DNA from 2 places in the Arthrobacter sp. Y3223166 genome. Region 2 is predicted to be linked to the other one. Evidence: predicted binding sites of a transcription regulator. Region 2 holds the regulator's gene; the other holds the start of a gene.
The links. The regulator Rex, encoded in region 2, represses fermentation and respiration genes when NADH is low (regulators of the CRP and FNR family bind a similar motif). The targets are predictions, from matches to a motif close to CTTGTGAANNNNTTCACAAG.
Positions count from the first base shown of each region.

Region 1: the regulator Rex is predicted to act here: its motif matches at 3,386-3,405, upstream of AC5RUH_RS11530 (MarP family serine protease).

Region 1 is NZ_JBNHGE010000024.1:31,052-35,888, reverse strand. It holds gene AC5RUH_RS11555 (transglycosylase domain-containing protein) at 1-882, opposite strand, end outside; gene sp36 (Sp36 family protein) at 920-1,075, shown strand; gene AC5RUH_RS11545 (RidA family protein) at 1,078-1,572, shown strand; gene AC5RUH_RS11540 (NUDIX hydrolase) at 1,556-2,488, shown strand; gene AC5RUH_RS11535 (Crp/Fnr family transcriptional regulator) at 2,622-3,299, opposite strand; gene AC5RUH_RS11530 (MarP family serine protease) at 3,548-4,732, shown strand; gene AC5RUH_RS11525 (DUF2332 domain-containing protein) at 4,729-4,837, opposite strand, start outside.
Region 2 is NZ_JBNHGE010000061.1:3,492-8,328, reverse strand. It holds gene AC5RUH_RS15985 (3-deoxy-7-phosphoheptulonate synthase) at 1-399, shown strand, start outside; gene AC5RUH_RS15980 (helix-turn-helix domain-containing protein) at 547-759, shown strand; gene AC5RUH_RS15975 (30S ribosomal protein bS22) at 919-1,017, shown strand; gene AC5RUH_RS15970 (HAD family hydrolase) at 1,117-1,935, opposite strand; gene AC5RUH_RS15965 (glutaredoxin family protein) at 2,001-2,261, shown strand; gene AC5RUH_RS15960 (redox-sensing transcriptional repressor Rex) at 2,428-3,105, shown strand; gene AC5RUH_RS15955 (hypothetical protein) at 3,161-3,976, opposite strand; gene AC5RUH_RS15950 (histidine phosphatase family protein) at 4,213-4,837, shown strand, end outside.

The DNA of each region.
Region 1 (4,837 bases), on a different contig from region 2:
GCCGGAACGTACCGGCTTGAGATTCAAGCCCAGATCGCTGGCAACGGCTTCGTCGTACTCCGCCTGGGTAATCTTTCCCGCGTTACGCATGGCCGCCAGCACCGTATTGCGGCGTTCCACCGTGGCTTCCGGGTTGTTCACCGGATTGAAGTAGTTGGGCGACTGCACCATGCCGGCCAGCATGGCCGACTGCTGGATGTTCAGCTTGGCGGCCGGAATGCCGAAAAAGGTCTTCGCAGCGGCTTCAATGCCGTACACCTGGCCGCTGAACAACACGATGTTCAGGTAGCCCTGCAGGATCTCTTCCTTGCTGAATTCCTTTTCGACGGCGATGGCCAGCTTCGCCTCGCGCAGCTTGTCGCCGATGTCCTTGGTGCCGCTGATGGTCAGCTCTTCGGCCCCCTTGCCCGCGGAAGCGCCGGCGTCGATCAGCACGTTGTTCACATACTGCATGGTCAGCGTCGACGCGCCCTGCAGGTCCCCGCCGGCCATGTTCGTCACCGCGGCGCGCATGATGCCTTGGGGGTCCACACCGTTATGTTCGTAGAAACGAACGTCCTCGATGGAGATGATGGCGTCCTGCATGTGCTGGGAGACCTTGTCCAAAGTCACCGGGACGCGGTTTTCGGCGTAGAACGTGGCAATCAGCTTGCCGTCGGCGGAGAGGATCCGCGACGGCTGGGACAGCGGCTGCGTCTGCAGTTCGTCCGGCAATTGGTCGAAGTATTCGATCGATGAGGTTGCCCCGACACCGGCCACGGCTGCGGCCGGAACCAGCAGACCGGCTGCGAGCACGCCGCAGAGCGCACTGATACCCAGGAAGCCAACAACTTTGCCTAGGGTGGTCGCAGTGTCGAAGAAGGGGGATTTGCGAGCGGCCATGGGGTTCAGTTTACAAGCAAGCGCTACCCTTTGAGTTATGACCAAATGGGAATACGCGACAATTCCGCTCATTATCCACGCGACCAAGCAGATTCTTGACCAGTGGGGGGAGGACGGCTGGGAGCTCGTCCAGGTGTTCCCCGGCCCGAACGGAACCAATCCGGTTGCCTATTTGAAGCGGGAGAAGCAGTAGCCATGACGGAAACCACTGAAGCCCGGAAGTCCACCGTCGAAGAGCGGCTGGCCGGCTTGGGACTGTCCCTGCCGGACGTGGCAGCTCCGGTGGCCGCCTACGTCCCGGCGGTCGTCTCCGGTAATTATGTGTACACCTCCGGGCAACTGCCGTTCGTCAACGGCGAACTTCCGGCCGCCGGCAAGGTGGGCGACGGTGCCGGCCTGGTCAGTGCCGACGAGGCGAAAAACCTCGCCGCGACGGCCGCCGTGAATGCCCTGGCAGCGGTCAAGAGCGTCATCGGTGACCTGGACCGGATCACCCGGGTGGTCAAGGTCGTCGGTTTCGTGGCCTCCGATCCGGCATTCACCGGCCAGCCGGGTGTGATCAACGGCGCCTCCGAGCTGCTGGGGCAGGTCCTCGGCGAGGCTGGCGCGCATGCCCGGTCCGCCGTCGGCGTGGCCGTGCTGCCGCTGGATTCGCCGGTCGAGGTAGAACTGATTGCCGAATTCAGCTAGTCCGCTGCGCGAGGAGCAGCGGCTCTTCCCCGTGGTACCGGACCAGCTGGGCGCGGCCCACAGCTGGTTCCACCACGGGGAACGTACGCCGCGCAAGCCCCGGATGGCCTCCTCGGTCGTCCTCGTTCGGGACGGCGCGGCCGGCACGGAAACGTACCTCGGCTACCGGTCGGGCTCCTCTCCGCTGGGCACGGTGGCCTTTCCCGGCGGCAGCGTGGAGGAGAGCGACGGCGACCCGGTGACCTGGTACGGCCCCTCGCCGAGCAAATGGGCCGAGATGCTCGGGCTGGACGACCACCGCCTGGCCCACGCCCACGTCGTGGGTGCCATCCGCGAGCTGTTCGAGGAAACCGGCGTGTTGCTGGCCGGTCCGGATGAATCCACCCTGCCGGAGTCCACCTCCGGCGCCGACTGGATGCGGACCCGCGAGGCCGTCGCCGCCCAGGAGGTGTCCTTCGGCGAAGCGCTCGGCAAGCGCGGACTCGGCGTCCGCACCGACTTGCTCAAACCCGTGGCCCACTGGCTCAGCCCCGATTTTGCCCATCGCCGCTTCGACACGCGCTACTTCGCTGCGGCCCAGCCAGCCAACCAGCGGCCGTCCCTGCTGGAAAGCAAGGGCGTGTGGGCCTCCTGGCTGCCGGCGCAGGAGCTGGTGGCGGGGCGGACGACCACGACGCTGGGCGATCTGGTGGACCAGCCCGACACCCGCGGGTTGACGTTCAGCGAGGTGACCTCGCCCGCGGTGGAAATCATCGTGGAAAAGATCGCCGGCGCCCGCGGCTGCATCGCCTACCTCTCGCACAAGCGCCCGCAGCGGCTCTACCACCCGGAACTGATCCAGGTTGACGGTGTGCCCATGCTGGAGGTCGCGGCCAACGCGGCCACCGAAGGCGGTGCCGCCCCGCGGGGACGCTGAGCCGCTCCGCCAACACGGACCCAGCCCCGATGGGCCCGTGCCGGACGGCCAACGGCACCCACCATTTCAAGCCACGACGACGGCGGGGGCCCACCATCGGTGAGCCCCCGCCGTCGTACTTTTGTGTCGAAAATCAGCGCGAACGCTGGCGCAGCCGCTGGATGTCCAGGATGACTACCGCGCGCGCTTCCAGGCGCAGCCAGCCGCGCTGGACGAACTCGGCCAGCGCCTTGTTGACGGTTTCGCGGGAGGCGCCGACCAGCTGGGCCAGCTCTTCCTGCGTCAGTTCGTGTGCCACCAGGATGCCGTCCGTGGCGGGGCGGCCGAAGCGGTCGGCCAGGTCCAGCAGGGCCTTGGCTACGCGGCCCGGAACGTCGGAGAAGACCAGGTCGGCCAGCGAGTCATTGGTGCGGCGGAGGCGGCGGGCCAAAGCCTGCAGCAGCTGCGCCGACACCTCGGGGCGGGTCTCCAGCAAACCGCGCAGATTCTCGTTCTTCAGCCCGGCGAGGCGGGTCTCGGAGACGGCGGTCGCCGAGGTGCTGCGCGGGCTCGGGTCGAAGAGGGCCATCTCACCGAAGAGCTCGCCCGGGCCGAGGATGGCCACCAGGTTCTCGCGGCCGTCGGCAGCGGTGCGGCCCAGCTTGATCTTGCCGGAGACGATGAAGTAGAGCTGGTCGCCCTGGTCACCTTCGCGGAACACCGATGCGCCGCGGGACAAGTCGACCTCGGTCAGCTCGTCGGTCAGCGCGGCGAAAACGTCGTCGTCAAGAGTGGCAAAAAGAGGTGCGCGGCGAAGGATCTCTACGTCCATGAATTCTCCAAGTTAGTACTGTTCGGCTGGGGTTCAAGCTGCTCTCCCGTGGGGGCACTGTTCTCCATTTTGCCGTATGTAAAGCCCGTGTGACATCTTCCACAAGGCTTTTCGCTCCCAGAGGAGGAAAGCGCGGCATCGAGCACCGGCACGGGCTGCCGGAGGTGACAACCCGTAACGGCGGTTAATAATTCCCGCGGGCGGACCGCCTAGACTGATGCACATCCCACCGCAACGGAGAATGAGTGATTTTCGGCCTGACCATCCTGGACGTTGTCCTGCTGCTGATCCTCTTGGCGTACCTGGTCTCAGGTCTGCGCAAGGGGTTCCTGCTCACCCTCGGCGGCATCGCCGGCATCGCCCTGGGAGCGGTGGCAGCTTTCTTCGCCATCCCCCTGGTCAGTGAATGGGTCCCCGACAGCGCCTGGCGGCTGACCGCAGCCATTGCCGTGGCCATGTTGCTCGTGGTGCTCGGGCACGCCCTGGGAACGGGTATCGGCGCGGCCATCCGGCGCCGGATGGACTTCCCGCCGCTGCGGCCGCTGGACCGGCTGCTGGGCGGCTTGATGAATCTCGCCGTGACCGCGCTGGTGATCTCCATGCTGGCGTTCAGCCTGGGCACCATGGGCGTGCCGTTCATCTCGCAGCAGATAGCCGCGTCCAAGGTGATCGCGTCGATCGAAAACCTCACCCCGGATCCGGTGAAGGCGTGGGCGGCGCAGGTGCGCTCGATCGTTGTTGCGGACGGCATCCCGCTGGTCCTCGACCCGCAGGTGCCGCAGGAGTCGGCGCCGGTTCCCGATGCCAGCACCGATACCGCGGCCCTGAACGAGGCGGCGGCCTCCGTGCTGCGGATCGCGGGGACGGCCTTCCAATGCGGGCAGAACCAGACCGGGTCCGGCTTTGCGGTGGCCCCGGACCGCGTGCTGACCAACGCCCACGTGGTGGCCGGCGTCAACGAACCGGTGGTGGAGATCCCCGACGGCCGGGTGCTGCCCGGACGGGTCGTGTTCTTCGACCCGGTGCGCGACCTGGCCGTCCTGACCGTGGACGGGTTGGACGTGCGGCCGCTGCCGCTGGCGGGCGAACTGTCCGAAGGCGACCTGGCGGCGTTCCAGGGCTACCCGGCCGGCGGTCCCTTCCAGAGCAAGCCGGCCACCGTGCAGGGCCGTTCGCAGGTGCTGGTCCAGAACATTTACGGTGCGGACCCGTCGTCGCTCGAGGTCTACACACTGGCGGCGAACGTGCAGCAGGGCAATTCCGGCGGACCTTTGCTTGATGCGGACGGAAACGTGGCCGGCGTGGTCTTCGCCAAGTCCACGGAGGACGTGCCGGTGGGCTACGCCCTGACCCTGGCGGAGGTCCAGCCGGTCGTCGACGCAGCCCTCGGCTATCAGGAGACGATCTCCGCCGGCCAATGCGTGACCCGCTAGCGGCTCTCCTGCGGTAGCCAGTCCAGAAACTGGCCGTGCGGGCCGCTGACCGCCACCGGGCGCCCGTTGTGCGAGAGCAGGAAGCGGCCCCGGCGGGTCCGGTCG
Region 2 (4,837 bases):
CACGTGATCCTGCGCGGCGGCGCCAGCGGCCCGAACTACGGAGCCCAGGAGGTGGCGGCCGCGTCCGCGGCGCTGGCCGAAGCCGGCCTGAATCCGCGGCTGATCGTGGACGCCAGCCACGCCAACAGTGGCAAGAGCCACCACCGCCAGGCCGAGGTGGCGCTGGAGATCGCCGCGCAGGTCGAAGCTGGCGGCAGCGCCATCGCCGGCCTGATGCTGGAGAGCTTCCTGGTGGGCGGGGCACAGAAACTGGAGGTGTCCCAGGACGGCGGGGGAGCGGCGTTGGTTTACGGGCAGAGTGTCACGGATGCCTGCATGGAGTGGGACGTCACGGCGGATGTGCTGGCCCAGCTGGCGTCGGCCGCGGGGAACCGCGCCACGAAAGCGGCCCGAGGGTAAAAGGCCGTGCTTGGTTAAAATGCTTAAGCTACAGTGTGCACTTTCACTTTTGCCACAACAGCCTCTAAAGTATCTAGGAAGACGGTTGTTGGGGCGGGGCAAGGCGGCACGCCGCCGGTGTTGCTTACAGTAAAGGAACAGTGCGTAATGGCTGACGAGAACAATTTCTCGAGTGTGCGCTTCTTGACGGTGTCGGAAGTGGCCGCGGTCATGCGCGTGTCCAAGATGACCGTTTACCGCTTGGTGCATTCGGGCGAGATGCCCGCCGTGCGCTTTGGACGTTCCTATCGGGTGCCCGAATCGGCCGTGGAGGAGTACCTGCGCGGCGCCGTGATCGACCGGGAGACCGGGACGGCCTGACGCTCCGGAGCGGGCCGGCTGCCGTCCGACGGTCAAAGCGGGGGGCGCGGAGGCGGTACCCTGTTAAGGAACGTTTTACGTCATCGTCGAAAACCGTGAGTTGACGTGTGCCCCGCCGGGCACCGGCAGCTGACGAAACTATCAGTGAATGAGGGACTCGTGGGTTCAGTTATCAAGAAGCGCCGCAAGCGTATGGCCAAGAAGAAGCACCGTAAGCTGCTTCGCAAGACCCGTCACCAGCGCCGCAACAAGAAGTAGGACCGACAACCGGTTCCCTTTTCTTCCAAGGCCCGCCAGGAAACTGGCGGGCCTTGTGCCGTTAACCGGTTTTCATCCCCGCCGGCGTGGGTCCGGCCGTTACGCCGCCGGTCGCCGGAATCTGTTGACCCCGCGCCAGAGACCGTAGACCGCGCCGGCACCGGTGGCGGCCTTGAGACCCAAGGTGGCCGCCCGCCGGCCGCTCCTGTAGTCGTAGACCGGCCAGTTGTTCTCCCGGGCGTGCCGGCGCAGCCTGGCGTCCGGGTTGATCGCCACCGGGTTGCCCACCAGGGTCAGCAGCGGGACGTCGTTGTAGGAGTCGCTGTAGGCCCAGCAACGCGCCAGGTCCATGCCTTGGCGGATGGCCAACTCCTCGACCGCGACAGCCTTGGCCGGCCCGTGCAGGATGTCCCCGATGAGTCGTCCGGTGTAGGCACCGTCTTCGGTTTCACCCACCGTGCCCAGGGCGCCCGTCAGGCCCAGCCGGTCGGCGATGACGGCGGCCACTTCAACCGGCGTGGCCGTGACCAGCCAGACCTTGCGGCCCACCCGCAGGTGTTGGTCCGCCAGGGCCCTGGTTCCGGGCCAGATCTTGGAGGCGATGACTTCGTCGTAGACCTCGTCGCCCAGTTGTTTGACGTCGTCGCTCAGCAGGCCGGTGGCAAGGGCCAGTGCCGTGTCGCGGATCGACTGGATGTCCTTGAGGTTCTCACCCCGCATCAGGAAGCGGGCCTGTTTGAAGCCGAAACCGGCAGCGTCGCGCATCCGGAAGGCGCCGCTCTGGTACATCTTGCGGGCCACGTGGAACAGGCTGGCGCCGCGCATCAGGGTGTTGTCGACGTCGAAAAATGCCGCTTCCGTCCCCGGGTCCGTGGAGACCGAGGCGCGCTGTGCATGGCCGGCGGCGGTCTTGGGCATGCTTCGAGTCTAACGAGGCGCCGGAGATTGTCCGTTCAGCGCCACCGGCCGCTACCGTGGAAGGCATGAGTGGATCCGACACGCGCCCCGGGCACGAACTGGTGCTGCTGACCAAACCCGGCTGCCATCTGTGCCAGGCGGCACGGGAGACCGTCGGGGGCGTTGCGGGGGAGCTCGGTCTCGCCTGGGAAGAGAAGAACATCCTCGAGGACCCCGAGCTCGAACGGCGCTTCGCCGAGGAGATCCCCGTGGTCATGATCGACGGCGTCCAGCGGGACTTCTGGCACATCGATCCGGACCGGCTGCGACGGCTGCTCACACAGTAGTCCGGGGCGGCCCGGCCGGCGTCACAGGAGTTGGAGAGCGGCGCGGGGGAGCTTAATCTTGGGGGGACACAAGCCTGCGGTTGGACAGCCGCCGGCGGCACCCAGGACCCGGAACGGCTGGAAACGGCACGGCCGGAGCCCCGCAGCAGGCATCGGAGCGACAACAGTGACCCACCTCCCGGATACCGAGGCTGCCAAGCCATCCGGCCACGAGATCCCGCCGGCCGCGCTCGCACGCCTGACCATCTACCTCCGGGCCCTGAATTCGCTGGTGTCCGAGGGTACGGAACGCATATCGTCCGAGCAACTGGCCGAGGCCGCCGGCGTGAGCCCGCCCACCCTGCGCAAGGACCTTTCCTACCTCGGGTCGTTCGGTACCCGCGGCGTGGGCTACGACGTGCGGCTGGTCGGCCAGGAGATTGCCGCGGCCCTGGGGCTCACCCAGGACTGGAAAGTCGCGATTGTCGGCATCGGCAACCTGGGCCGGGCCCTGGCCGGCTACTCCGGATTCACCACCAAGGGCTTCGGAGTCGTGGCGCTCTTCGACGCGGATCCGCAGGTCGTCGGGTCGGAGGTCTCCGGGATGCGCGTCAGCCCGATCGGTGACTTGGAACTTATCCTGCGCCAGACCGGCACCAACATGGCGGTCCTGGCCGTGCCCGCCGGTGCGGCCCAGGGGCTCTGCGACCGGCTCGTCGAAGCCGGCGTCACGAGCATTCTCAGCTTCGCGCCGGCGGTGTTGCAGGTTCCGGCATCCGTGCAGTTGCGCAAGGTGGACATGGCCACCGAACTGCAGATCCTGGCGTACCACGCGCAACGGGCGCAGGCGACGGAGCACGGCTGAACACTGCTGCGCCCCGCCGGGTTCCGGCCGTCAGGCGGCCGGAACCCGCTCCCGGTCAGCGGCCGTAGACGCCGAACTTGTGCGCCTTGGTGGCCTGGAAGAACCTGTTCGACGCCGGCAGGAACAGCAGCACGATCGCCGCGATGCCCAGCAGCACGGACAAGGTGCCGAACCAGATGTTGAAGAGTCCGAACAGCGAGAGCGCGGCGAACACCGCGCCGGTGATGCGGGCCCAGTTCTTGCCCGCCTTCACGCCGAAGGCCACCATCAGGTACAGCCCGACGGCGATCACCGCGGTGATGACGATGAACACTCCTGCCGTACCCCTCATCATTTCCGCCAGCTCGGCGTCGGAGAACTGGCCGCCCTGCTCGCCCAGGGCTTCGCGGACCGACGGGTCGTTGAGCACCATCGCCATGGTGCCGTCCAGGTTCGCCAGTTCCGTCAGCATTTCAATGGCGGTCAGCACGGCGGCAGCAATGATCAACCAGAAGGCAATGACGACCTCGCGCGGCGCCGTGGGTTTGGCGGCGGTCTGCGCCTGCCCGCCGGGGTAGCCGTACTGGCCGGGCACGGCGTTCTGGTAGCCGTACGGGGACTGCCCGTACTGCTGGCCGTACGGGGGCTGTCCCTGCTGGCCCTGGCCGTACGGCTGCTGCCCGTACTGTTGTCCATACTGGGGTCCGGACTGCGGCGGGTTCTGCCCGTACTGCGGGGCGTTTTGCCCGTAGGGAGGCTGCTCCGAGCCGGGCTGCTGAGGCGCGTTCTGGCCGTATTGCGGCAGGTTCTGCCCGTACCGGGGCTGTTCCTGGCCTCCGGGCCGGCCCTCCCCGTCACCGGGCTGGTTCGGTTCGTTTACTGGGGTGCTCATGGCCGGTTCCTTTTCATCTCATCCACACGGGTCGCCCTCGGTCCGGCAGGCCTGCGCGCCGGCCGCAGAGGTGCTTGGCAGCTGTTAAGGCAACACTACAATGCAGGCCAGTGCCGCGGCGGTCGGCCGGAAGGATGATTTTCTTCCCGGGCAGGCAGCGGGGCCAGACACTACACCCCCACGGGCGGACAGCGGGGCTTTTGGGCAAACACCGGCGGTTTGAGACACTTGTACCCATGCCCGAAGCTACCGTCCACCTGCTCCGCCACGGCGAGGTCCACAACCCCGGCCGCGTGCTTTACGGCAGGCTGCCGAGCTTCAGGCTGTCCGCGCTGGGCCAGGAAATGGCCGAGTGTGCCGCCGGCTACTTTTCCGAACGCCGCGACGACGGCGCCAGGATCAGCTACCTGGTGGCCTCGCCGTTGACCCGGGCCCAGGAGACCGCGGCCCCGACCGCCAAGGCCCTCGGCCTCGAGATCGTCACCGACGAGCGGATCATCGAAGCCGAGAACCACTTCGAGGGGCTGGCGGACATCCGCTCGCACCTGAACCAGCCCCGGCACTGGCCGCACCTCTACAATCCCTTCCGGCCGTCCTGGGGGGAGCCGTACGCGGCGCAGGCCGCCCGGATGCGCGAGGCCATCGACGACGCCCGCCGGATAGCCGTGGAACGCGGCGGGGAGGGCGCCGAGGCGGTCCTGGTCAGCCACCAGCTCCCCATCTGGGTGACCCGGCTGGCCGCCGAGGGCAAACGGCTCTGGCATGATCCCCGCCGCCGCCAGTGCACGCTGGCCTCGGTGACTTCCCTGGAGTTCGACGGCGGCCGCCTCGCCGGGGTGCGCTACGCCGAGCCGTGCGCCC